One region of the Mesorhizobium sp. J428 genome, then DNA from elsewhere that is predicted to be linked to it. Evidence: predicted binding sites of a transcription regulator. Region 1 holds the regulator's gene; the other holds the start of a gene.
The links. Region 1 encodes PhoB, which activates phosphate uptake and scavenging genes when phosphate is short. Its sites were predicted from a motif close to TGTCATNNANCTGTCAT; they were not measured.
Positions count from the first base shown of each region.

Region 2: phnC (phosphonate ABC transporter ATP-binding protein) is a predicted target of PhoB. The motif match lies at 8,615-8,631, and genes of this name have one in related genera.

Region 1 is NZ_JAJOMX010000001.1:1,812,470-1,824,139, reverse strand. It holds gene LRS09_RS09085 (response regulator) at 1-1,205, shown strand, start outside; partial or broken gene LRS09_RS09080 (PstS family phosphate ABC transporter substrate-binding protein) at 1,360-2,365, shown strand; gene pstC (phosphate ABC transporter permease subunit PstC) at 2,477-3,865, shown strand; gene pstA (phosphate ABC transporter permease PstA) at 3,858-5,450, shown strand; gene pstB (phosphate ABC transporter ATP-binding protein PstB) at 5,465-6,280, shown strand; gene phoU (phosphate signaling complex protein PhoU) at 6,310-7,014, shown strand; gene phoB (phosphate regulon transcriptional regulator PhoB) at 7,028-7,717, shown strand; gene LRS09_RS09050 (vanadium-dependent haloperoxidase) at 7,803-9,125, shown strand; gene LRS09_RS09045 (CRTAC1 family protein) at 9,130-10,725, shown strand; gene LRS09_RS09040 (ROK family protein) at 10,726-11,670, opposite strand, start outside.
Region 2 is NZ_JAJOMX010000001.1:833,388-845,057, forward strand. It holds gene LRS09_RS04295 (TRAP transporter substrate-binding protein) at 1-848, opposite strand, end outside; gene LRS09_RS04300 (hypothetical protein) at 1,046-1,447, shown strand; gene LRS09_RS04305 (hypothetical protein) at 1,561-1,962, shown strand; gene LRS09_RS04310 (IclR family transcriptional regulator) at 2,070-2,864, shown strand; gene LRS09_RS04315 (alpha-D-ribose 1-methylphosphonate 5-triphosphate diphosphatase) at 2,877-4,013, opposite strand; gene phnE (phosphonate ABC transporter, permease protein PhnE) at 4,129-5,655, opposite strand; gene phnE (phosphonate ABC transporter, permease protein PhnE) at 5,652-6,635, opposite strand; gene phnD (phosphonate ABC transporter substrate-binding protein) at 6,697-7,605, opposite strand; gene phnC (phosphonate ABC transporter ATP-binding protein) at 7,694-8,530, opposite strand; gene LRS09_RS04340 (DapH/DapD/GlmU-related protein) at 8,665-9,282, opposite strand; gene phnL (phosphonate C-P lyase system protein PhnL) at 9,282-9,986, opposite strand; gene phnK (phosphonate C-P lyase system protein PhnK) at 9,988-10,764, opposite strand; partial or broken gene LRS09_RS04355 (alpha-D-ribose 1-methylphosphonate 5-phosphate C-P-lyase PhnJ) at 10,795-11,640, opposite strand.

The sequences.
Region 1 (11,670 bases):
GCCATGTGCTGGTCGACGTCAACGGCGAGATGGACGGGTCCGTGACCCGGCTCACCATTGCGGTCACCGACACGGGCATCGGCATCCCGGCCGACAAGCTCAAGCTGGTCTTCGAGAAATTCAGCCAGGTGGACGGCTCCTCGACCCGCCGCCACGAGGGCACGGGCCTCGGCCTCGCGATCACGTCGAGGCTGGTCGAGATGATGAACGGCAGCGTTGAGGTGCGGAGCGCCGAGGGCGAGGGATCGACCTTCACGGTCAGCCTGGAGCTTCCAGTGGCCGCCGACCAGAAGCCGCGCCGCGTTGCGCCGCTCGACGTGACGGGGGCGCGCATCCTGGTGGTCGACGACAATCCGGTCAACCGCGCCATCCTGATGGAGCAAATGCGGTCCTGGGCGTTCGACGCCTGCGCGGCGCAGAGCGGGCCGGAAGGCCTGCTGGTGCTCGACACCACCTCGCGGCTCGGGCTCAAGGTCGATTGCGTGATCCTGGACTACCAGATGCCGGGAATGACGGGGGCCGACGTGGCGAGGGCGGTGCGCGCCAATCCCGCGCTCGCGGACACGCCGCTGATCCTGCTGACCTCGGTGGACCAGTCGCTGTCGAACAAGAGCTACCGCGACCTGGATATCGATGCCCACCTGATCAAGCCGGCCCGCTCGTCGGTGCTGCTCGACGCGCTGGTGACCACGATACAGCGCCATCGCGCGCCGCCGGTCCTCGCAGCGGCGCCGGTCGAAAGGCCAGCCGTATCGAGGCTGGAGCCGCAGGTTCCGAAGCCGGTTCCCGCCCGCGCGGAAGGGCGGCACCGGGTCGACATCCTGGTCGCCGAGGACAATGAGGTGAACCAGCTGGTGTTCACGCAGATCCTGGGCGAGACCGGCCATACGTTCGAGATCGTCGACAACGGCCGGCGCGCGCTCGAGGCGTTCGAGGCGCTGCAGCCACGGATGATCCTGATGGACATCTCGATGCCGATGATGAACGGGCTGGAGGCCACGGCCGCGATCCGCGAGCGCGAGGCCGGCGGCGGCGGGCGCGTCCCGATCGTCGGCGTCACGGCGCATGCGCTCAAGGGTGACCGCGAACGCTGCCTGGAAGCGGGAATGGACGACTATCTCTCCAAGCCGATCAGCCCGAACGCGCTGCTTGCCAAGGTCGAGCTCTGGATGGACGACAGGGCCTCGCGTACCGTCGCCGGCTGATGCCGCCTCTCGCCTCGCGCGGGGCGGTCCGGGAAGGGAATTATTCCGGACACAAAACTGTCATCCAACTGTAACACAGCGCCGTTAATGCCACCGGTGTCGCCTTCAGGGCGTCGACAGAATTCCATCCGAATTCCGAACGGGAGTAGGCAAAATGAAGAAATTTCTCCTAGCGGCTTCGGCGGCATCGCTCGCCCTCGCCGCTTCAATGGGTGTCGCCGCGGCGCGCGACCAGATCCAGATCGTCGGCTCGTCGACCGTGTTTCCGTTCACCACCGCGGTGGCCGAGAAGTTGGGCCAGGGCGGTCAGTTCAAGACGCCGGTGGTCGAATCGACCGGCACGGGCGGCGGCATGAAGCTGTTCTGCGCCGGCGTCGGCGAGAACACCCCCGACTTTACCAACGCCTCGCGCGCCATGAAGGAAAAGGAACTCGAGACCTGCAAGGCCGCCGGCGTTACCCCGGTCGAGATCAAGGTCGGCTTCGACGGCATCGTGCTCGCCAACTCCAAGGCCGGCACAATGGTCGACCTGACCAAGGAGCAGATCTTCAAGGCGCTCGCCAAGAACGTCGCGGTCGACGGCAAGGTCGTCGCGAACCCCTACGTGAACTGGTCCGACATCGACGCCTCTCTGCCGGCGCAGAAGATCGAAGTGCTCGGCCCGCCGCCGACATCCGGTACCCCGTGACGCCTTCGTCGAGCTCGTCATGGACGCTGCCTGCCAGGAAGAGGTCAAGGCCGCGAATGAAAAGGGCTGCGGCGAGATCCGCGAAGATGGCGCCTTTATCGAAGCTGGCGAGAACGACAACCTGATCGTCCAGAAGCTCGAAGCCAACACCAAGGCGTTCGGCATCTTCGGCTTCTCCTTCCTCGACCAGAACGCCGACAAGCTGCAGGGTCACAAGGTGGACGGCGTCGAGCCGACCTTCGAGAACATCGCCTCGGGCGACTACGGCGTGTCGCGCTCGCTCTTCATCTACGCGAAGAAGGAGCATGTCGGCGTCATCCCCGGCATGGCCGAGTTCATCGCGGAATACACCAATGACGCGGCCTGGGGCCCGGAAGGTTATCTCGCCGACAAGGGTCTGATCCCGCTTCCGGATGCGGATCGCGCCAAGGTCGCCGAAGAGGCGAAGGCGCTGAAGCCGTTCGGCTCCTGATAGGATAATATCCGGCCCGGGCGCGCAATCGCCCGGGCCGTTTCCCTGCCGCATGGCCCGGCCGCGACGCCGAGCGTCGCCTAGCGCCATAGTTTCTCGGGGCACGGATTCATGGTCTTCTATATTCTGGTTCTGCTCGCCGCTGTTGGTGCCGCGGGTTACTTCGCCGGCCGCTCCAGAGCGATCTCAGTCGTCGGTGGCGAAGTGCACAAGCTGCATTCCCTGCCGTCCCAGCATGGAAGCTATGTCGCCCTGTTTGCGGTACTGCCGGCGCTCCTCGCCCTGATCGCCTGGGGGCTGGCGTCGCCCGGCATCGAGACCTCGATCATCAAGTCGCGCTTTGCCGCGGAACTCGCCGGGCAAGGCATCCCGCAGATCGAGGCGTTTATTCGCGACGCAAAGGCGATCGCGTTCGGCGGCCTGGTCGGGTTCACCGATTCGACCAAAGAGGCTGCCGCTGCGACGTATCGGTCGCTTCACAACACCAGCCTCACGATCATCGGGATCGTCTGTGCCCTGCTCGCCGTCGGTGGCTTTCTCTATTCCTATCGGAACATCTCCGCCCGGTTCCGGGCGCGGCACGTGGTCGAGCGGGTCGTGCGGGTGTTTCTCATAGCCTGCTCGGTCGTCGCGGTGCTGACGACGATCGGCATCGTGCTTTCGCTCATCTTCGAGTCGCTGCTGTTCTTCGGCGAGATTCCGTTCTTCAAATTCCTGTTTGGGCTGCATTGGTCGCCCCAGAGCGCCTTCACGGGTGCGGGAACGGCGGCCGGCGAGGTCAACGAGGACATTTTCGGTGCCGTTCCGCTGTTCGTTGGGACGCTGCTGATCACCTTCATCGCGATGCTGGTGGCCGCGCCCGTCGGTCTGATGTCGGCGATCTATCTGTCCGACTATGCGACCAGGAGCATTCGCGCCGTGGCAAAGCCGGTCCTGGAGATCCTCGCGGGCATTCCGACGGTGGTCTACGGCTTCTTTGCGGCGCTGACAGTCGCTCCATTCTTCCGCGATCTCGGCCAGTCGGTCGGCCTCAGCGTGGCGTCGGAATCCGCGCTCGCGGCGGGCGTGGTGATGGGAATCATGATCATTCCCTTCGTTTCGTCTCTTTCCGACGACGTCATCAACGCCGTGCCGCAGTCGCTGCGCGACGGATCGGCGGGGCTGGGCGCCACGAAATCGGAAACCATCCGCAAAGTCGTCCTGCCGGCGGCGCTTCCGGGCATCGTCTCGGCGATGCTGCTTGCCGTCAGCCGGGCCATCGGCGAAACCATGATCGTCGTCATGGCGGCCGGACTGGCTGCCAACCTGACCATCAATCCGCTCGAGGCGGTGACCACGATAACGGTCCAGATCGCAACCCTTCTGGTCGGCGACCAGGAATTCGACAGCGCCAAAACCCGCGCGGCGTTTGCACTCGGACTCGTGCTGTTCTGCGCGACCCTTGCTCTCAACGTCATCGCCCTTCGCGTGGTCAAGAAGTATCGGGAACAGTATGACTGATATCGTCGCCACTCCGCTTTCGCCACGCGGCGCGCCGAGCATCCACACGGATGACGCCGCCAAGGCTCGACTGAAATCACGCTACGGTGCGGAACTGCGCTTCAAATGGCTGGGTGCGGGCGCCGTGGCCCTGGCAGCATTCTTCCTGCTGCTTCTTATCTCGACGATCGTGACGCAGGGGCTCCCGGCGTTTCGCATGAACTATCTTACGCTGCCAATCGATCTCTCGGCGGTTCCGGCCGATCCCGCGGCGCGTACGGGATTTGACTATGCCGGCCCCGTCAACGAAGCGCTCGCCGCCAAGTTTCCGGACGTGACCGGCCGCCAGGAGCGCCGCCTTCTGCGCGGCATCGTCTCCACCGGAGCTGGGGTCATCCTTCGTCAGCAGGTCGAGAAAGATCCCTCGCTTGCCGGCAAGACGGTCGATGTCCAGGTGCCTCTCGACGACTTCGCGGATCTCTATCTAAAGGGGCTTCTCGCCGAGAGCGCCGCTCCGCAACAGCTGCCCGGCGTGACTGTGTCCGGCACGAGCGGCGACGTCGCAGTGACCTTCGCCGACGACACGATCACGCGTCTTGCCCGTGGGGCGGGCGCCATCGAAGCCGAGGGCGGTGTCCTGCGTCTGACCAGCGGTGCCGCGTCGCTCCTGCTGGACGCCGGCGGCGGAACGGTCAAGCTGACAGAAGTCGGCCCGGGCACAGCCAAGGGCATCGTCTACGAAGCACTCGACGCTGCCGTGTCGACCGCATCGCCCGCTGTGCTGCGCACCATCACGACGCCGGAGGCCAGCCGCAAGATCACCGACAGGGAAATCGTGTGGCTCGACCGTCTGAAGGCCGACGGGGCGGTCACCAACACCTGGAACACGATTTTCTTCACGTCGGGCGCCAGCCGCGAGGCGGAGCTCGCCGGCGTGTGGGGCGCGGTCGTCGGCTCGTTCCTGACCTTGATCGTCACGATCGCAGTGGCGTTTCCGATCGGCGTGGCCGCGGCCATCTATCTCGAGGAATTCGCGCCGAAGAACCGGTTCACGAGCCTGATCGAGGTCAACATCAACAATCTCGCGGCGGTGCCGTCGATCGTCTTCGGTCTGCTCGGCCTGGCGGTGTTTCTCAATTTCTTCGGCATGCCGCGATCCGCGCCCGTCGTCGGCGGTCTCGTCCTTGCCCTGATGACCTTGCCGATCATCATCATCGCGGGACGCGCCTCCCTGCGAGCGGTTCCGCCGTCGATCCGGGAAGCGGCGCTGGGAATCGGCGCGTCCAAGGTCCAGATGGTCTTCCACCACGTTCTGCCGCTGGCGATGCCCGGTATCATGACCGGCACGATCCTCGGCATGGCACATGCGCTCGGCGAGACCGCGCCGCTGCTGATGATCGGCATGGTCGCGTTCATCGTCGACATTCCGGGCGGCTTCACCGAGCCGGCCACCATTCTTCCGGTCCAGATCTTCATGTGGGCCGATTTCCCCGAGCCCGCGTTCCAGCAGAAGACGTCGGCGGCGATCATGGTCCTTCTCGGGTTCCTGATCCTCATGAACGCAATCGCCGTGATCCTGCGCAAGCGCTTCGAACGTCGCTGGTGATGGAGTAGAAAGAGATGAACGTATTCAACGAAGCCGCGATCGAACAGAAGCTGAATCCGATGACGCAACAACCTGTCGTAAAGATGCGTGGCAAGCAGGTCACCGTCCACTATGGCGAGAAACAGGCGCTGTTCGGGGTCGACCTCGACGTGCGCGAGAAGCAGGTGACGGCGCTGATCGGTCCTTCGGGCTGCGGCAAGTCGACCTTCCTGCGCTGCCTGAACCGGATGAACGACACGATCGACATCGCCCGCGTCGGCGGCGAGATCACGCTGGACGGCGAGGACATCTACGATCCCAAGATCGACGTCGTGGAACTGCGCGCACGCGTCGGCATGGTGTTCCAGAAGCCGAACCCGTTCCCGAAGTCGATCTACGAAAACGTCGCCTACGGCCCGCGCATCCACGGGCTGACGAAGTCCAAGGCCGAGCTCGACACCGTCGTGGAGTCGAGCCTGAAGAAGGCGGCGCTCTGGAACGAGGTGAAGGACCGCCTGCACGAGCCGGGCACCGGCCTGTCCGGCGGCCAGCAGCAGCGCCTGTGCATCGCGCGCGCCATCGCCGTGTCTCCGGAGGTGATCCTGATGGACGAGCCCTGCTCGGCGCTCGACCCGATCGCGACTGCAAAGGTCGAGGAGCTGATCGACGAACTGAGGCAGAACTACACGATCGTGATCGTGACCCACTCCATGCAGCAGGCGGCCCGCGTGTCGCAGCGCACGGCGATGTTCCACCTCGGTTATCTGGTCGAGGAAGGGGCGACGGACAAGATGTTCACCAGCCCCGACGACAAGCGCACCCAGGACTACATCACCGGCCGCTTCGGCTGACGGCACGATCGAGCCACGAGGACAGAACAATGGGCGAGCATACCGTCACCTCCTTCGACGAGGAACTCGAGCACATCGACCGGCTGATCCGCGACATGGGGGGTCTGGCGGGATCGATGGTCTCGGGCTCCACCCGGGCGCTTCTGACGTCCGACAATGCGCTGGCGCAGCGCGTCGTCTCGGACGACGCGATCATGGACGCCAAGCAGCGCGAGCTGGACGACTCCTCCGTCACGCTGATCGCCAAGCGCCAGCCGATGGCGCAGGACCTGCGCGCCGTGGTCGGCGCGATCCGCATGGCGGCCGATCTCGAACGGGTGGGCGACCTGGCCAAGAACATCGCCAAGCGCGTCGGCGCCGTCGGGCAGACCTCGACCCCGCGCAACCTGTCGCATTCGATCGACACGATGGCCTCGCTGGTTCTCGAGCAGGTCGAGAAGGTGATCAGCCACTACGTGGCCCGCGACACCGAGGCGCTGAAGACGCTGCGGGCCGACGACGAGAAGATCGACATCCAGTATACCGCCGTCTTCCGCGAACTCCTGACGTATATGATGGAGGATCCGCGCAACATCACGGCCTGCACCCATCTCCTGTTCTGCGCCAAGAACCTCGAGCGCATCGGCGACCATGTGACCAACATCGCGGAGAACGCGTATTACGTCATGACGGGAACGCTTCTGCCGGCCAACCGTCCGAAGGTGGACGAGACGGCGGCAATGTCCGCCGCCTGAGGAACAGAACGGAATGATTGCCCCGAAGATCATGGTCGTGGAGGACGAGGAGCCGCTCGGCGTCCTCCTGCGCTACAACCTCGAGGCGGAAGGCTACCAGGTCGAGATCGTCACTCGTGGCGACGAGGCGGAGCTCAGGCTGCAGGAAAACGTGCCCGATCTCCTGGTGCTCGACTGGATGGTGCCCGCCGTCTCCGGCATCGAGCTCTGCCGGCGGCTCAGGATGCGCTCCGAGACCGAGCGTCTGCCCATCATCATGCTGACTGCGCGCGGCGAGGAGAGCGACCGCGTGCGCGGCCTGTCGACCGGCGCCGACGACTATCTGGTCAAGCCGTTCTCGACGCCGGAGTTCATGGCGCGGGTGAGGGCGCTGTTGCGCCGGGCCAAGCCCGAGGTGCTGTCCAGCGTGCTCAAGGTTGGCGACATCGTGCTCGACCGCGAATCCCACCGCGTCTACCGCAAGAAAAACGAGATCCGCCTCGGGCCGACCGAGTTCCGGCTGCTGGAGTTCCTGATGCAGCATCCCGGCCGCGTCTACACGCGCGGCCAGCTGCTCGACAATGTCTGGGGTGACACCAACTACATCGACGAGCGCACCGTCGACGTCCATGTCGGCCGCCTGCGCAAGGCGGTCAACAACGGCCGCCAGACCGACGTCATCCGCACCATCCGCGGCTCGGGCTACGCCATCCGCGAGGATTAGGCGAAGCAGCCGATCTCTCCGGCCGCTTGCCGCGACGGCCGTGTGCGTGCTTCTCTCGCCCGACGGAGGCAAGGGAGGGCTGCGCATGCGCATCGTGCGGACATTGTGGGTCGTTGTGGCGGTCCTGCTTTGCGGCGCGACCATTGCCGCCGCGCAGCAACCCGTCTCCGAGCCGGCACGCTCGCGTCACGCGCTGCTCGTCTGGCACCGCCTCGTGCTGGAGCTCGTCCGCCATACGGCGACCTATTCGCCGCCTGTCGCAAGCCGCGCCTTCGCCTATCTCGGCGTGACCGCCTTCGAGGCGCTTGCGACCGGCTCCGACGGGCTGCATTCGCTCGCAGGCCAGTTGAACGAGCTGACGCCGGTCCCGCCGCGCGAGGCCGGACAGTCCTACGACGGCGCCGTCGTCGTGCAGGCGGCGATGGCGCATGCCGCGGCGGCGCTGTTCGAGAATACCGGCCCGACGGGCCAGCGCGCGATGGCCGCGATGGCGAGGAAGGCGGCCGCCGACGCCGCGCTCGGCGTGCCGGAGGAGGTCGTGCGCCGCAGCGAGGACTATGGCCGCGCGGTGGCGCGCCACATCCTCGCCTGGGCGGCGACGGACGGCGGCGCAACGATCGAGAACATGGGCTTTCCGCTGGACTACAAGCTGACCGAGGGACCGGCGCACTGGGTGCCGACCAACCTCGTCCGCCAGCAGCAGTTTCCGCTCCTGCCCGACTGGGGCAGGACGCGCACCTTCGCCATGCCGGACGGCGCATCCTGCGGGCTGCCGCCGCCGCCGGCCTACAGCGAGGCACCCGGCTCGCAGTTCTACATCGAGGCCAGCGAGGTGCGGGACACGGTCAACGGCCTCACCGACGAGCAGCGGGCGATCGCGCGCTTCTGGTCCGACGATCCGATGCTGTCGCCCACGCCGCCCGGCCACTGGATTTCCATTGCGATCGGCATCCTGGAGAAGGAGGACGCCGATCTCGTCACCAGCGCCGAGACGCTGGTGCGGCTGGGCGTCACGCTGGCGGATGCCTTCATCGGCTGCTGGCATTCCAAGTTCGAATACGACCTCGTCCGCCCGCTCACCTATATCCGTCGCGTCATCGATCCGAAGTGGGAGGCGATCCTCAACACGCCGCCCTTTCCGGAATATCCGAGCGGGCATTCGACCCAGTCCGGGGCGGCCGCGACGGTGCTGACCGACATGTTCGGGCCGGCCTATGCTTTCGAGGACGGCACGCATTCCGATGACGGCCTTCCGGCGCGCCGCTTCGCGAGCTTCTGGGCGGCGGCGGAAGAGGCCGGCATCTCGCGGCTCTATGGCGGGATCCACTTCCGCTCGGCGATCGAGCGCGGGCTCGACCAGGGGCGCTGCGTCGGCGCCTATGCCAACGCGCTCAGGACGAGGAACTGACGCCATGCGCCTGATCCCCGCCCTGCTGGCCGCGCTCCTTGCCATCGGCCCTGCCGCGTCGGAGGCGTTCGAAAGCGCCGTCCCGACATTCACCGACGAGACGGCTTCGGCCGGGATCGACCACGTCTTCACCGGCGAGTGGGAGTTCATGGTCGGCGGCGGCGCGGCCGTATTCGACTGCAACGGCGACCGGATGCCGGACATGCTGCTCGCAGGCGGAGCCGCGCCGGCGACGTTCTACCGCAACACGGGCACGGTCGGCGGCCCGCTCTCCTTCGCTGCGCAGGAGAGCAGCCTGGAACTCGACATGGTGTCGGGCGCCTATCCGCTCGACATCGACGGCGACGGCAATCGGGACCTCGTCCTCCTGCGGGTCGGCGAGAACGTGGTGATGAGAGGACTGGGAGCCTGCCGCTTCGAGCGCGCCAACGAGGCCTTCGGCTTCGACGGCGGCGACGCCTGGTCGACGGCGCTGGCCGCGACGTGGGAGAAGGGCGCGCGGTTCCCCACCATTGCCGTCGGCAACTACATCGACCGGACGCAGGACGCGTTCCCTTGGGGCTCCTGCACCGACAACTGGCTGCACCGCCCGGCGGGCGAGGAACGCAGGTTCGCTCCGCCCCTGCCGCTCAAGCCCAGCTACTGCGCCCTGTCCATGCTCTTCACCGACTGGAACCGGTCGGGCGCGCCGTCGCTGCGCGTCTCCAACGACCGCGAATACTACAAGGGCGGGCAAGAGCAGATGTGGCGGATCGATCCCGGCCAGCCGCCCGCGCTCTATGGCCCGGCCGACGGCTGGAAGCCGCTCAAGATCTGGGGCATGGGCATCGCCAGCACCGACCTCGACGGCGACGGCTACCCCGAATACTTCCTCACCTCCATGGCCGACAACAAGCTCCAGACGCTCGCCCCCAGGCCCGAGGGCGGCGCTCCGAAGGCGAGTTTCGCCGACATCGCCTTCGCGAAGGGCGTCACGGCGCACCGGCCCTATACGGGCGGCGAGGTGAAGCCGTCGACCGCCTGGCACGCCCAGTTCGAGGACGTGAACAATGACGGTCTCGCCGATCTCTTCGTCGCCAAGGGGAACGTCTCGGAGATGCCCGATTTCGCGATGAAGGATCCGGATAATCTTCTCCTTCAGAAGCCCGACGGCACCTTCGAGGAGGCGGGCGAGGCCGCGGGCATCGCGAGCTTCGATACGGGCAGGGGAGCAGCGCTTGCCGATTTCAACCTCGACGGCCAGGTCGATCTCGTCGTCGTCAACCGCAACAGCAAGGCGCGGCTGTGGCGCAATGGCGGCGTGGCGGGCAACTGGGCGGCGTTCGCGCTGGGCCAGCCGCCGCCCAATGTCGGCGCGATCGGCGCCTGGGTGGAGGTGCGCTGCGGTGCGCGCACCCTCCGCCGTGAGATCACCGTCGGCGGCGGCCATGCAGGCGGCCAGCTCGGCTGGATCCATTTCGGCCTCGGCGGCGAGGCGAAGGCCGAGGTGCGCGTGCTGTGGCCCGACGGAAGCGAGGGCGACTGGCAGGCAGTGGAGGCGAACGGCTTCTACGACCTCATTCGCGGGCAGCCGCCGCGCAAATGGCGTCCCGCCGGCTGATCAGGCGACGTTCCGGCCCGCGGCTGGCGCCTGGCCGGGCGAGAAGACTTCCTGGTCGATGAAGGTCAGCGCCCGCATGGCGCATCCCTCGCGGATCAGCGGCATCTCGTCCGGCTCAGTGTCGAAGGAGATGGCGCCCGAATGCACGCCGCCGGCGGTGCGCGCGATCGCGTTCAGCATCGGTTTCTCCATAAGGTCGAAGGCGGTCGCCCCGTGGCCGACGATCGCCACGGGCGCGGGGTCGATCAGGGCGAACAGGCTGCCGAGGCCGAAGCCGATCGCCTCGCCGGCGACGCGGAACGCCTCGCGCTCGGGACCGGGCTGCCTTCGCGCAACCTCGGCCAATGCGCGGATATCGTCATCGGTCACGTCCCGGGCCACGGCCTCGGTCTCCGGCAGACCCCTGGCGCTGCGCCAGATCGCGTAGTTGCCGGCATAGGCCTCGATGCAGCCGCGCCGGCCGCAGCGGCACAGCGCCCCGTCCGGCCGATGGATCATGTGGCCGAACTCGCCGCCGGACGACTGCGTGCCTGTGAACAGCTCACCGCGCAGCACCATGCCCATGCCGATGCCGTGCGACAGAAGCACGGCGATGAAATCGCGCGCGTAGCGTTCGGGATTGCGCCAGCGCAGGCCGACCGCGATCATGTTGCAGTCGTTCTCGACCGTGACCGGTATGCCGAATTCCTTCTCCAGGATGGAGGCGAAATCGATGTCGGCATGCGGCGTGATCGGCGACCACAACAGCTTGCGCTCGCCGGAATCGGTGATGCCCTGGATGGCGAACACGATGCGCAGGATCGGCCGCCGCCCTTGCGGCATTCGGCCGATGAGATCGCGCAGGATGCCGACCACCTCGCTGACGAGCGCCTCGCGCGACAGGTCGAGGGTCGGCAGCTTGCGCCTCTCCTCGGCCACGGTCTCCCCCGCATAGTCGATCAGCGA
Region 2 (11,670 bases), 980 kb from region 1:
CCGGTCAGGTCCTGAGTCTTCGTATATTCGAGCGTCGGAGCGACCGACGCACGGCCGGCCTCGCGCACCGCCTTCTGCAGTTCCTCCGGCAGTCCGTCGAACACCGCCTTGTTCATGGCGATGACGTTGTGCCACGGATAGTGGCCGGTCAGCGTGAAGTTCTTGCCGACCTCCCACAGATTCTCGCCGAGCATCGAGGAGACGTTGATCTCCACCGCGTCGATGACCTTGGTCTCGAGCGCGCCGTAGACTTCGCCGTAGGGCATGCCGACCGGCGACACACCGACGCCTTCCCAGATCGCCTTGTGCAACGGCACCGGCAGGATACGCGTCTTGAGCCCGGCGAAGTCCGGAACCGACTTTACGACCTTGGCCGCGGACAGGAAGTGGCGCTGCCCGATATCCGTGGTCTGCAAGCCGACGAGACCCGCCGGCGCGAGGTCGTCCAGCACCTTCTGGCCGATGTCGCTCATCGCGACCTTGGTAAAGTGGTCGTAGTCCTTGATCAGGAAGGGAAGCTGGTAGGCGTCGAGCGCCTGGCGTCCCGTCACCAGCGGGAACAGCACGCCGGAACAACCGCACAGTTCGTTGGTGCCGGCCATGGCCGACTCCAGGTTCTGCTTGTCCTCGCCGAGTTGGCGGTTGGGGAAGATGGTGATGTCGATCGCGCCGGGCACGAGTGCCTCGAGCGCCTTCTTGAACTCCACCGCGGCGATGTGGCCCGGATGGATCTCGTTGGCGGCATGGGCGAGACGCATCGGGATCGGTGCGGCGCGCGAGACGTGGGGCATGGCAAGCGTTACGGCCATCGCGCCTGTCGACACGATGAGCTGTCTGCGGGTCAGCATGAACGTTTCCTCCGTTTCGTTATGCAGAACGCTGTTTCGTTCAATAGTTCCTTGATCAAATGACCCTGTCAAGCGGGATCAGGCATTTTTTGCGACACGGCGCAATCGTGGCAACTGGTCTTGACAAGAACCGCTGAGACAGCTTTCTAATTTTAGATCAAGCGTTCCGTCAGACAGAACGACTAGGGAGAGAAACGATGTACGACCCGAGCGACCCAAGATCCCGCATGGCCGCAAGCGCAGCCGCCTCCAAGGCAGTCGCCCCACAGGCTTTCGCCGGTGCCGATTACGGCCTCTTCTACGAGATGGCACCACAGGTCGTCGGCGACGGCGCGAGGACGTGGCTGACCCGAGGCCAGAACTTCCTGGTCGCCCAGAGCGAGGTCGACGCGGGCGGATCTTTGCCGCGCGCCGGCCAGGCCGACGAATACGTTCTGCTGCTCCCCGACCGTGACACGCCCGCCGTCATCGAGGCCAACGGCGAGCGCGTCGAGGTCGACGGCTTCTCGCTCGTCATCCTCCCGCCGGGCGACAGCCGCATCACCCTGCCGAAGGGGGTCGTGCGACGCGGATCTTCTCGACCCGGTCGGACGACCTGAACGCGCTCTGCTCGAACGCCGAGTCCTACGCCGAGCAGCACCCGAATGTCGCGCTGCTGGAGCCCTGGCCCGATCCGGTCGGCGGCTTCCGCATTCGCGCCTACAGCCTCGACGTGCCGCCGACGCCGGGCCGTTTCGGCCGCATCTTCCGCTGCACGACTTTGATGGTGAACTATCTCGAGCCTCAGCACGGCCCGCGGGACATCACCAAGCTGTCGCCGCATCACCATGACGATTTCGAGCAGGGTTCGCTGGCCCTCGACGGCGCCTTCACACACCACCTGCGCTGGCCTTGGACCACAAACCTCAACGTCTGGCGCGATGACGAGCATGCGCTCGTCCAATCGCCTTCGCTGACTGTTATTCCGCCGCCGGCGATCCATACCTCGCGCGGCATGGAGCCGGGCCTCAACCAACTGATCGACATCTTCTCGCCGCCGCGTGTCGACTTCGCGAAGCAGGGCTGGGTGCTGAACGCGGACGAATATCCGATGCCGGCCCATCTGGCCGATTGACCGTGCGTGGTCTGTCGTCCTTCAGCGGGCTTGCTCCGCGCGGCAGGAACGATAAGTCTGGCACTGGTGCCGATGTCGTTGAGCGGCGCGGAAGGGGTAAGAACGCGGTGAAGGACGGCACGAATGGCGAGACATCACGCGGAGGGTCGATCCAGGCGGTCGAGTTCGCACTCGAGATCTTGGAATATGTGGCACGCGGCCAGACATCCGTCGGCGTGTCGGAAATGGCGCGCGCCTTCGACACCACCAAGAGCCGGATCCACCGGCACCTGCAGACCCTCGTCTCCGCCGGCTATCTGATCCGCAACGAGGAGACCGAGCGCTATTCGATCAGCGCCCGGCTGATGGCGCTCGGCCAGGCCGTCAGCGAGAGCTTCGAACTCGCCACAGCCGCCCGCGACGTCGCGCGCGAGCTGCGGGACCAGACCGGCCACGCCGTCGCCATCAGCCAGCCCGAGAACGACGGCATGCGCATCCTCCTGGTGATGCCTAGCCGGTCCAACATCGAGATATTCGTCAAGCCGGGCTCGCTGCTGGCCTACAATTCCAGTTCACAGGGCAAGATCTCGCTCGCCTTCGGCGACGAACTCGTCTTCGCGCGCGTCCTGTCCGAGCCGCTGGAAATGCGAACGCCCTATACCATCACCGACCCGGAGCAGCTCCGCCGGGAGGTCGAAGCGATTCGCAAGCGCCGCTGGGCGGTCGGTCCCAACGAATCGATGATCGGCCTCAACGCACTCGCGGCCCCGATCTTCGATGCGCTCGGCAGCTATGTCGGCTCGATCGCCATGACCGATTCGGTTCAATACATCCCCGAGACGCCGACGACCGACCAGGTTCGCCACCTCCTGGCGGCGGCCGCCAAGATCTCCGCCAATCTCGGCTTCCGACCGAGGAAGTGATCGGAAGAGAGGTCAGCTCACCCGCTGGCCGCCGCGCCAGACGGAGCGAACCGTCGGCAGCCCGTGATGGTGGCGCACGCGCACCAGGTCGGCCCGCTTCTCCAACGCGATCTCGCCTCGGTCGTCGAGCCTGACGGTGCGCGCAGGCGTGGAGGTCACCAGCGCGACGGCCTCGGGCAGGGATATCGCCCCCTCCCCCTCGGCCAGCAGAAATGCCGCATGGATCAGCGAGGAGGGGATGTAGTCCGAGGAGAGCACGTCGAGGATGCCGGCGTCGGCGAGGTCGCGGGCCGCGATGTTGCCGGAATGCGAACCGCCGCGAACGATATTCGGCGCGCCCATCAGCACGCTCATCCCCGCCTCGTGCGAGGCGCGGGCCGCTTCGAGCGAGGTCGGGAATTCCGCCAGCCGCACCCCGTCCGCGATCGCCTCGTCGACATGGGCGAGCGTCGCGTCGTCATGGCTGGCGAGGGTGACGCCTGCCGCGCGGCAATGCTCGGCGACGGCCCTGCGATGGACGGCCGAATAGCGCGCGGACTGTTCCCTGCGGGTCGCGACATAACGCTCGAACGCCTCGTCCGAGAGGCCCCGCTTGGTCTTGTAGTAGAGCGTATACTGCTCCATCGTCTGGAACTGCCGCTGGCCGGGCGCGTGATCCATCAACGAGGCGAGCCGCACGTTGCGGTCGGTCTTGAACTGTTCCAGCGCGTCGAGCACGTCGGGCGACGAGACCTCGCAGCGCAGGTGCAGCAGATGGTCCGCGCGCAGCCTGTCGTGTCCCTGCGCCGTCTCGATCGCGTCGGCCAGGAGGCGCATTTCGTGCGGATCGAAGCCGCCGTCCTCGTCCGAGCCCATGCGCAGGCAGTCGAACACGGTCGTGATGCCGGAGGCCGCGATCTGCGCATCATGTGCCTGCACCGCGGCGATCGCGTTCCAGCGTACGCCGGGCCGCGGCGAATAGTGGCCTTCGAGGTGGTCGGTATGGAGCTCGATCAGGCCCGGGACGAGGTAGTCGCCCTCCAGATCCTCGCCCGTCGTGCTCGACGCCGAAATGTCCGCGATACTGCCGTCGCGGATGAGCACCGCGCCGGGCCTCACCTCGTCGCGAAGGACGATCATGGCGTTGCGGAGAACGGCTTCCTGCGGCATGCGGGCGACTTCCCATTGCGATCGGCCCGCCGGACCTTCGGTCGCGGGTCTGCAACTGGTCGCTTAGGAGATTTGCATGACAGTTTGACGAAGGCCCGTGGGCAAGTCAGCGGGATCAGCTCGGACCGGTCGGCGGTGCGATCAGCCGCTGCCTCAGCGCGGTGGAGACGTTGTCGAAGATGAACACCACGATCAGGATCAGGATCACCATGTAGGCGACGTTCTCCCAGTCGGAATTGGTGCGGATCGCTTCCCAGAGTTTCAGGCCGATGCCGCCGGCTCCGACGGCGCCGATGATGGTTGCCGAGCGCGTGTTCGATTCCCAGAAGTAGAGCGACTGCGACAGGAACACCGGCAGCACCTGCGGCACCACGCCATAGCGCTGTACCACGGCCGGCGCCGCCCCCACCGAGCGCACGCCCTCGCGCTGCTTATCGTCGATGTTCTCCAGCGCCTCGGAATAGAGCTTTCCGAGTGTGCCGGTGTCGGTGAAAAAGATTGCCGAAATGCCGGCGAGCGGCCCCGGTCCGAAGGCGCGGGTGAAGAACAGTGCCCAGATCAGCATGTCGACCGAGCGCTGAAAGTCGAAGAAGCGCTTGGCGACCTGGTTGAGCAGCCGGTTCGGCATGATGTTGCGCGCCGCGATAAAGGCGAGCGGGAAGGCGATCAGCGAGGCAAGCACCGTGCCGGCAAAGGCCATGACGATCGTCTGCAGCAGCTTCGTCCACACGTCGAGATGCTGCCATTCGGCATTGTAGAGGATGTTGTTCCAGGCGAGCGACAGGTTGGTGCGCGACGGATCGATCCGCTCGCCCGACACGATCAGGTCGAACACCTCGCCAGCGGATTTTCCCCAGAAGGGCGAGTTGATGTCGAAGACGAAATTCGCCCAGCCGAGGAAGCGGTGGCGGATCTTCACCTCGTCGCTCTCGATCTCCGCGCGGCCGGGAACGCCGAAATAGACGATCACCTTGTCCCCCGGAGAGCGTTGGCTGGCCCAGGACGGCAGCGGCCCTTGCGCGTTGACCGCTTCATTCTGGACGATATCGAGCACCAGCGTCTCGTCGCCTCGTGTGACGGTGACCTTGTCCGGGCGGATGTCGACCGTGCCCGCGCCGCTGAAATCGACGGTCGCGCGGACGACCTCCTCCGTCGGCGAGATCGGGGCTGCCCGGACAGACGGCGCTGCCGGGCTGACCGATTCGCTCGGAACGGAGGTCTTCCCGCCGACCGGCCCAAGGAAGCTGCCCGAGGAACTCGATGCCCCGCCGCCCGAGCCGCCGGTGGACGCCGCCCCCCTTACGACCATCGCTTTCTCGCGCACCAGCCAGTCCGGATTGCCATTCGGACCCAGCGGATCGAATCGGGTGAACGTCACCTCAAGGTGATCGTCCCGCAGGTCGATATTGGGACGGATCTCGTAGGACACCCAGTCGGCGAGATAGGCGCCGGCGATGTCCCACTTCGCATTGGCGAACACGCTGCCGATGGAAAAGAACCACCAGGCGAACACAAGGTAGAGAACGAAGCCGCCGACGCCTGCCAGCGAGCTCAATTGCTTGCGTCGCGACCCTTCCAGCGCCGTCGGATAGCGGGCCGCGACGTCCCTCATGTCGGCGGTGATCTCGGTCGTCATCGTCAGGCTCCGCGGCCGAATTCGAAGGCCTGCTCGCCCACCAGGCGGCGCCGCAGCCAGGCGGAGAACTGATCCACCGCGACGATCGTGCCGAACAGGAGAAGGACGATCGCGAGTGTCTTGGCCTCGTGCGTCTGACCGATCGACAACCGCAACGCCTCGCCAATGCCGCCGCCGCCCACCGCGCCGATGATCGTCGACGCCCGCACGTTGATCTCAAAACGCAGCAGGAAATAGGAGACGAAGTTCGGCATCACCTGCGGCACGATACCGAACCAGACGCGTTCGACCCAGCTGCCACCAACCGCGCGCAGGCCCTCGTCGGGTCGCATGTCGGCATTTTCGACCACCTCGAAGAACATCTTTCCGAGCGCGCCGATCGTATGGATCGACACCGCGAGGATCGCCGGGATCGCGCCGAGCGAGAACACGGCGAGGAAGAAGCCGGCGATCACGATCTCCGGGAAGGCGCGGAGGATTTCCATGAAGCGGCGCACAAAGAAGCGCAGCCAGCGGTTGGCGACGAGGTTTCGCGCGGCGAGGAAGCACAGCAGGAAGCCGAAGAAGAACCCGATAAGGGTCGAGAGCAGCGCGATGTTGAGTGTCTCGATCATCAGGTAGACATATTCCGGGACGTAGAGCGTCTCGGTGAAGTAGGTGCGGCCTTCCGGATAATCGTATTTGAGGCTCCCGTCGTCATAGGGGGACGGCAGGTCGAACAGTGCGCGCCACACTTCCCAGCCGTCGCGCGGTATAAGCTGGCCGACGAAATCGAAGAGATGCGGAAGCCGGTCGAAGAACTTGCCGGCGTTGGATTCGTTGGCAAACCAGAGAGATCCGGCCATCGCAACGACCAGAAACACGACGCCGCCAAGCGTATAAAGGCGACGTCGCGAGGCGAGTTCACGCCAATGGCGCTCGACCAGGCTGCCGCTCTCCGACAGCATGGGCTTCGGCGCAGCCGCCGTCTCTGTGATCGCGCTCATGGGGTCCCCGCAAGAGAAACGCCGCGAGGTTTCCCCCGCGGCGTCGCCATTCATTCCAGGATCACGAGCCGATCTTGGCTTTGCGGGCGTCGATGATCGGCTGGTAGAAGTCGGTGGTGACCTCGGTGTAGCCCTTGAAGTCGCCACCCTGGATCGCCGAGAAGCAGGCCGCGTCGGTCGTCGGCAGGTTCATCATGAAATCCTTAAACTTCGACTTCATGTCGGCGTCCATGGAGGTGCGGACGACGATCGGGCCGTTCGGGATCAGCGGCGACTTCCAGATCTCGGTCAGGTCATCCATGTCGAGGATGCCCTTGTCGACCATCTTGCGCAGGTTGCCGGAGGAATAGCCCTCCGAGAACTCGCCGACGCCCGAGCCCCAGGTGGTGCCGGCATCGAAGGTGCCCTTCATCACTTCGAGGACGAGGTTCTCGTGGCCGCCGCCGAAGCCGGTCTCGGAGAAGTAATCCTTGACAGGGACGCCACCGAGATCCTTGGGCAGCGTCACCGCCGGGATCAGGTAGCCGGAGGTCGAGTCCGGATCGGCGAAGCCGAGCTTCTTGCCCTTCAGGTCGGCCAGCGTCTTGATGCCGGAGTCCTTCTTGGCAACCATGATCGAGTAGTAGCCGGTGGCGCCGTCGGTCTGAACAGTGGTCAGGATCGGCTCGACCGCGTCGGCTTTCTCGAGATAGACCTTGGCAAAGGCCGAGGCGCCGAGCTCGGCATAGTCGAGCGTGCCGCCCAGGAGGCCCTGCACGACGCCGTCGTAGTCGGCTGCCGGGAACAGCGAAACCTTTTCGACGCCAAGGACCGCCGGGAGCTTGTCGACCATGCACTGGAAGTTGCGCAGGCGGTCGGCTTCGTTCTCGCCGCCGAGGATGCCGATGCGGAATTCCTTGAGGTCTTCCGCCTGGGCCGCGTTGGCGAGCGCGCCGAGCGCGACGGCGGCCATGAGTGCTTTCCTGAACATGTCGTCTCTCCTGTTGCGAGCGGGCAGCCGCCGCGCTCCGGTCTCGGTCTGATGCTGGCCCGTCACGAGGGCGATGCGATCCCGTCGCTCACAGCCCGGCGAAGGCGGGTTCGAGCGGTCCGGCGGATTGGAATTTCCGGGGTTTTTCCGAAACGATGCTGGTGGACGTGATCTCTTCGGGAATGTCGTCCGCATCGGCGCCGTAGACGCGCGCGACGGCCTCGCGGTCGAGGTCCTCCGGCCCGCCGTCGAACACGACCTTGCCGCCGGACATGCCGATGATGCGGTCGCAATAGCTGCGAGCCGTGTCCAGCGTGTGAAGATTGGTGACGACCGTCAGCCCTTCGCGCCGGTTGATGTCGCGAAGTGCGTCCATCACGATCTTGGCGTTCAGCGGATCGAGCGAGGCGATCGGCTCGTCGGCGAGGATCACCTTCGGCTGCTGCATCAGGGCGCGCGCGATCGCGACGCGTTGCTGCTGGCCGCCCGACAGCGTGCCGGCGGCCTGCAACGCGGTCTGCGCGATGCCGAGCCGCTCCAGCGCGTTGATGGCGAGGATGCGCTCGTCACGGCTGAAGATGCTGAGCAGGTTGAGGACGGTGGAGCGATGGTTGAGCCGGCCGAGCAGCACATTGGTCAGCACGTCGAGGCGCGGCACGAGGTTGAACTGCTGGAAGATCATGGCGCAGTCGCGCTGCCAGTTGCGCAAGGGTGCGCCGCGCAGCGTCGAGACTTCCCGGCCGCCGAAATGAATCGACCCCACGGAGGGGTCGACAAGACGGTTGATCATGCGAAGCAGGGTCGACTTGCCGGCGCCGGAACGGCCGATGACGCCGACCATCTGGCCTTCCTCGATCTCGATCGTGACATTGTCGACGGCGGTGTTCCTGCCAAATCGGCGCGTCACATTGGTGATCTTCAGCATCCGCGACTTCCCCACGTGGGGATTTACCCCTTCGCATCTGCGAGAAGCGCTATGGGATCAACATGAAACCGGCGTGTCCGTTGGATGACGGTTTTGTTACGATTCACAGCGGCGCGAGCCGCTGGAACCGGGCCTCACCCGCCGTGCTTTTCCAGGAACGCCTCGGCGCTCAGAGAGCGAAAGTCCTCCAGCGCGTCGCGCAGGCGCTGGTGGTCCCAGTCCCACCAGGCGAGTGCCTGGTAGCGCCCGGCCGTCCTGCGGTCGAAGCGCTCGCGGATCGGCCTGGCGGGAACGCCGGCGACGATCGTGTAGGGCGCGACGTCCTTGGTCACCACCGCGCCGGCGCCGATCGCCGCGCCGTCGCCTACGGTCACGCCGGGCAGCACCGTCGAGCCGTGGCCGAGCCAGGTGTCGTGGCCAATCGTCACCTTGCGCGCCCGCCGCGCGGCAAAGAAATCCGCCTCGTGCTCGGCGTCCGGCCAGTAGTCGGAGGCGCGGTAGGTGAAATGGTGCAGCGTCGGCCGGTCGACCGGGTGATTGGTCGCGTTGAGCCGGACGGAGGCCGCGATGTTGGCGAACCTGCCGATCTCGGCGCACCAGACATGGCAGTCCTGCATCAGGTAGGAATAGTCGCCGATCTCGGCCTCCGCGATGCGGCAGCCTTCCGCGATCTCCGTGTAGCGGCCGAGCCTGGTGTCGCTGACCTGCGCAGAGGAATGGACGAGCGGCTCTTCGGACAGGCCCTTGGACATCAGGCGGCTTTCTTCGGTGCAAATGCGGTGACGTCGATGACATGGTCGGCGACCGCCTCGCGCACGTCCTGGTCGTGGAAGATGCCGAGCATGGCGACGCCCGCACGTTTCTTCTCGCCGATCATGTCGATGACGATCTGCCGGTTGGCCGCGTCGAGCGAGGCGGTCGGCTCGTCGAGCAGCAGGATCGGATGGTCGGTGATGAAACCGCGCGCGATGTTGACGCGCTGCTGCTCGCCGCCGGAGAAGGTGGCAGGCGGCAATTGCCACAGGCGCCCCGGCAGGTTCAGCCGTTCCAGCAGCGCACGCGCCCTGCCCCGCGCCTCCTCCCGGTCCTCGCCACGCGCCAGCAGCGGATCAGCGACCACGTCGACGGCCGAGACGCGCGGCACGGCGCGCAGGAACTGGCTAACATAGCCAATCGTGTCGCGGCGGATCGCCAGCACGGTGCGCGGTCCCGCCGCCGCCAGATCGACCAGATGGCCGTTGTGGGAGACAATCACCTGGCCGGCGTCGACGCCGTAATTACCGTAGAGCATCTTCAGGATCGAACTCTTTCCCGCACCCGACGGACCGCCGAGCACGGCGCATTCGCCCGCCTTGAGCGAGAAGGAGACATTACGCACCACGGGCAGCTCCACGCCGCCGCGCAGATGCATGACGAAGCTCTTGGCAACATCGGAGACGACGAGGGGGGTGGGCATGTCACACCTGCAAAATCGAAGAGACGAGCAATTGCGTGTAGGGCGCGCGCGGATCGTCGAGGACGCGATCGGTGAGGCCGTGTTCCACCACGACGCCGTCTTTCATCACCATCATCCGGTGCGAGAGCAGACGCGCCACCGCGAGGTCGTGCGTGACCACGACGGCCGCGAGCCTGAGATCGCTGACCAGCCCGCGCAACAGGTCCAGCAGGCGCGCCTGGACGGAGACGTCGAGCCCTCCGGTCGGCTCGTCCATGAACACCAGCCGCGGCCCGGTGACGAGGTTGCGCGCGATCTGCAGCCGCTGGCGCATGCCGCCCGAAAACGCGCGCGGCTGGTCGTCGATCCGGTCGGCGGATATCTCCACGCGGCCGAGCCAGTCGATCGCCGTCTCGCGGATGCGGCCGTAGTGCCGGTCACCAACGGCCATCAGCCGCTCGCCGACATTGGCGCCGGCCGAGACCGACATGCGCAGGCCATCGGCCGGGTTCTGGTGCACAAAGCCCCAGTCGGTGCGCATCAGGAAGCGGCGCTCCGCCTCGCTCATCCGGTAGAGGTCGCGCCACTGCCCGTCGCGCATGCGGTAGGAGACGAGGCCCGAACTCGGCGGCAGCCGCGTCGAGACGCAGTTGAGCATCGTCGTCTTGCCCGAGCCGGATTCGCCGACCACGGCCAGAACCTCGCCCGGCCACAGCTCGAACGAAACGTTCTCGCATCCCCGGCGCGCGCCGTAGGATTTTGAGAGCGAAGTGACGCGGAGCAGGGGTTCGTCGGTCACGACACAGCCTCCGCCTTTTCTCCCAGCTCGCCCACTGTACCCCTCAGCACGTCGCGTCTCGCAATGATCCGTGTCGGAGCAGACAAACATCCGTCCGCCGCGGTCGTCGAGGATCACCTCGTCGAGATAGACATGCTCCGCGCCGCAGAGCGCGCAGGGCCGGTCGAAGGTCTGCACCTCGAAGGGATGGTCCTCGAAATCGAGGCTCACGACCTCCGTAAAGGGTGGAACGGCGTAGATGCGCTTCTCGCGCCCCGCGCCGAAGAGCTGCAGCGCAGGCGACATGTGCATCTTCGGATTGTCGAATTTCGGCGTCGGCGACGGGTCCATTACATAGCGCCCCTCGACCTTGACCGGATAGGCATAGGTGGTCGCGATGCGCCCGTGCCGGGCGATGTCCTCGTAGAGCTTGACGTGCATCAGGCCGTATTCCTCGAGCGCGTGCATCTTGCGTGTCTCGGTCTCGCGCGGTTCGAGGAAGCGCAGCGGCTCGGGGATCGGCACCTGGTAAACGAGCACCTGGCCTTCGGTCAGCGGATGCTCCGGGATGCGATGCCGCGTCTGGATGATGGTCGCCTCCGCCGTCGAGGTCGTCACCGCCACATCCGCAACCTTCTGGAAGAAGGCGCGGATCGACACCGCATTGGTCGTGTCGTCTGCGCCCTGGTCAATCACCTTCAGCGTGTCGTCCGGCCCGATGATCGATGCCGTCACCTGCACGCCGCCGGTGCCCCAGCCATAGGGCATCGGCATCTCACGGCTGGCGAACGGTACCTGATAGCCCGGGATCGCGATACCCTTCAGGATCGCACGGCGGATCATCCGCTTCGTCTGCTCATCGAGATAGGCGAAGTTGTAGGTGGCAATTGCGGTCATGACACAATTCCCGGTGTCCGGAGTGCGCTT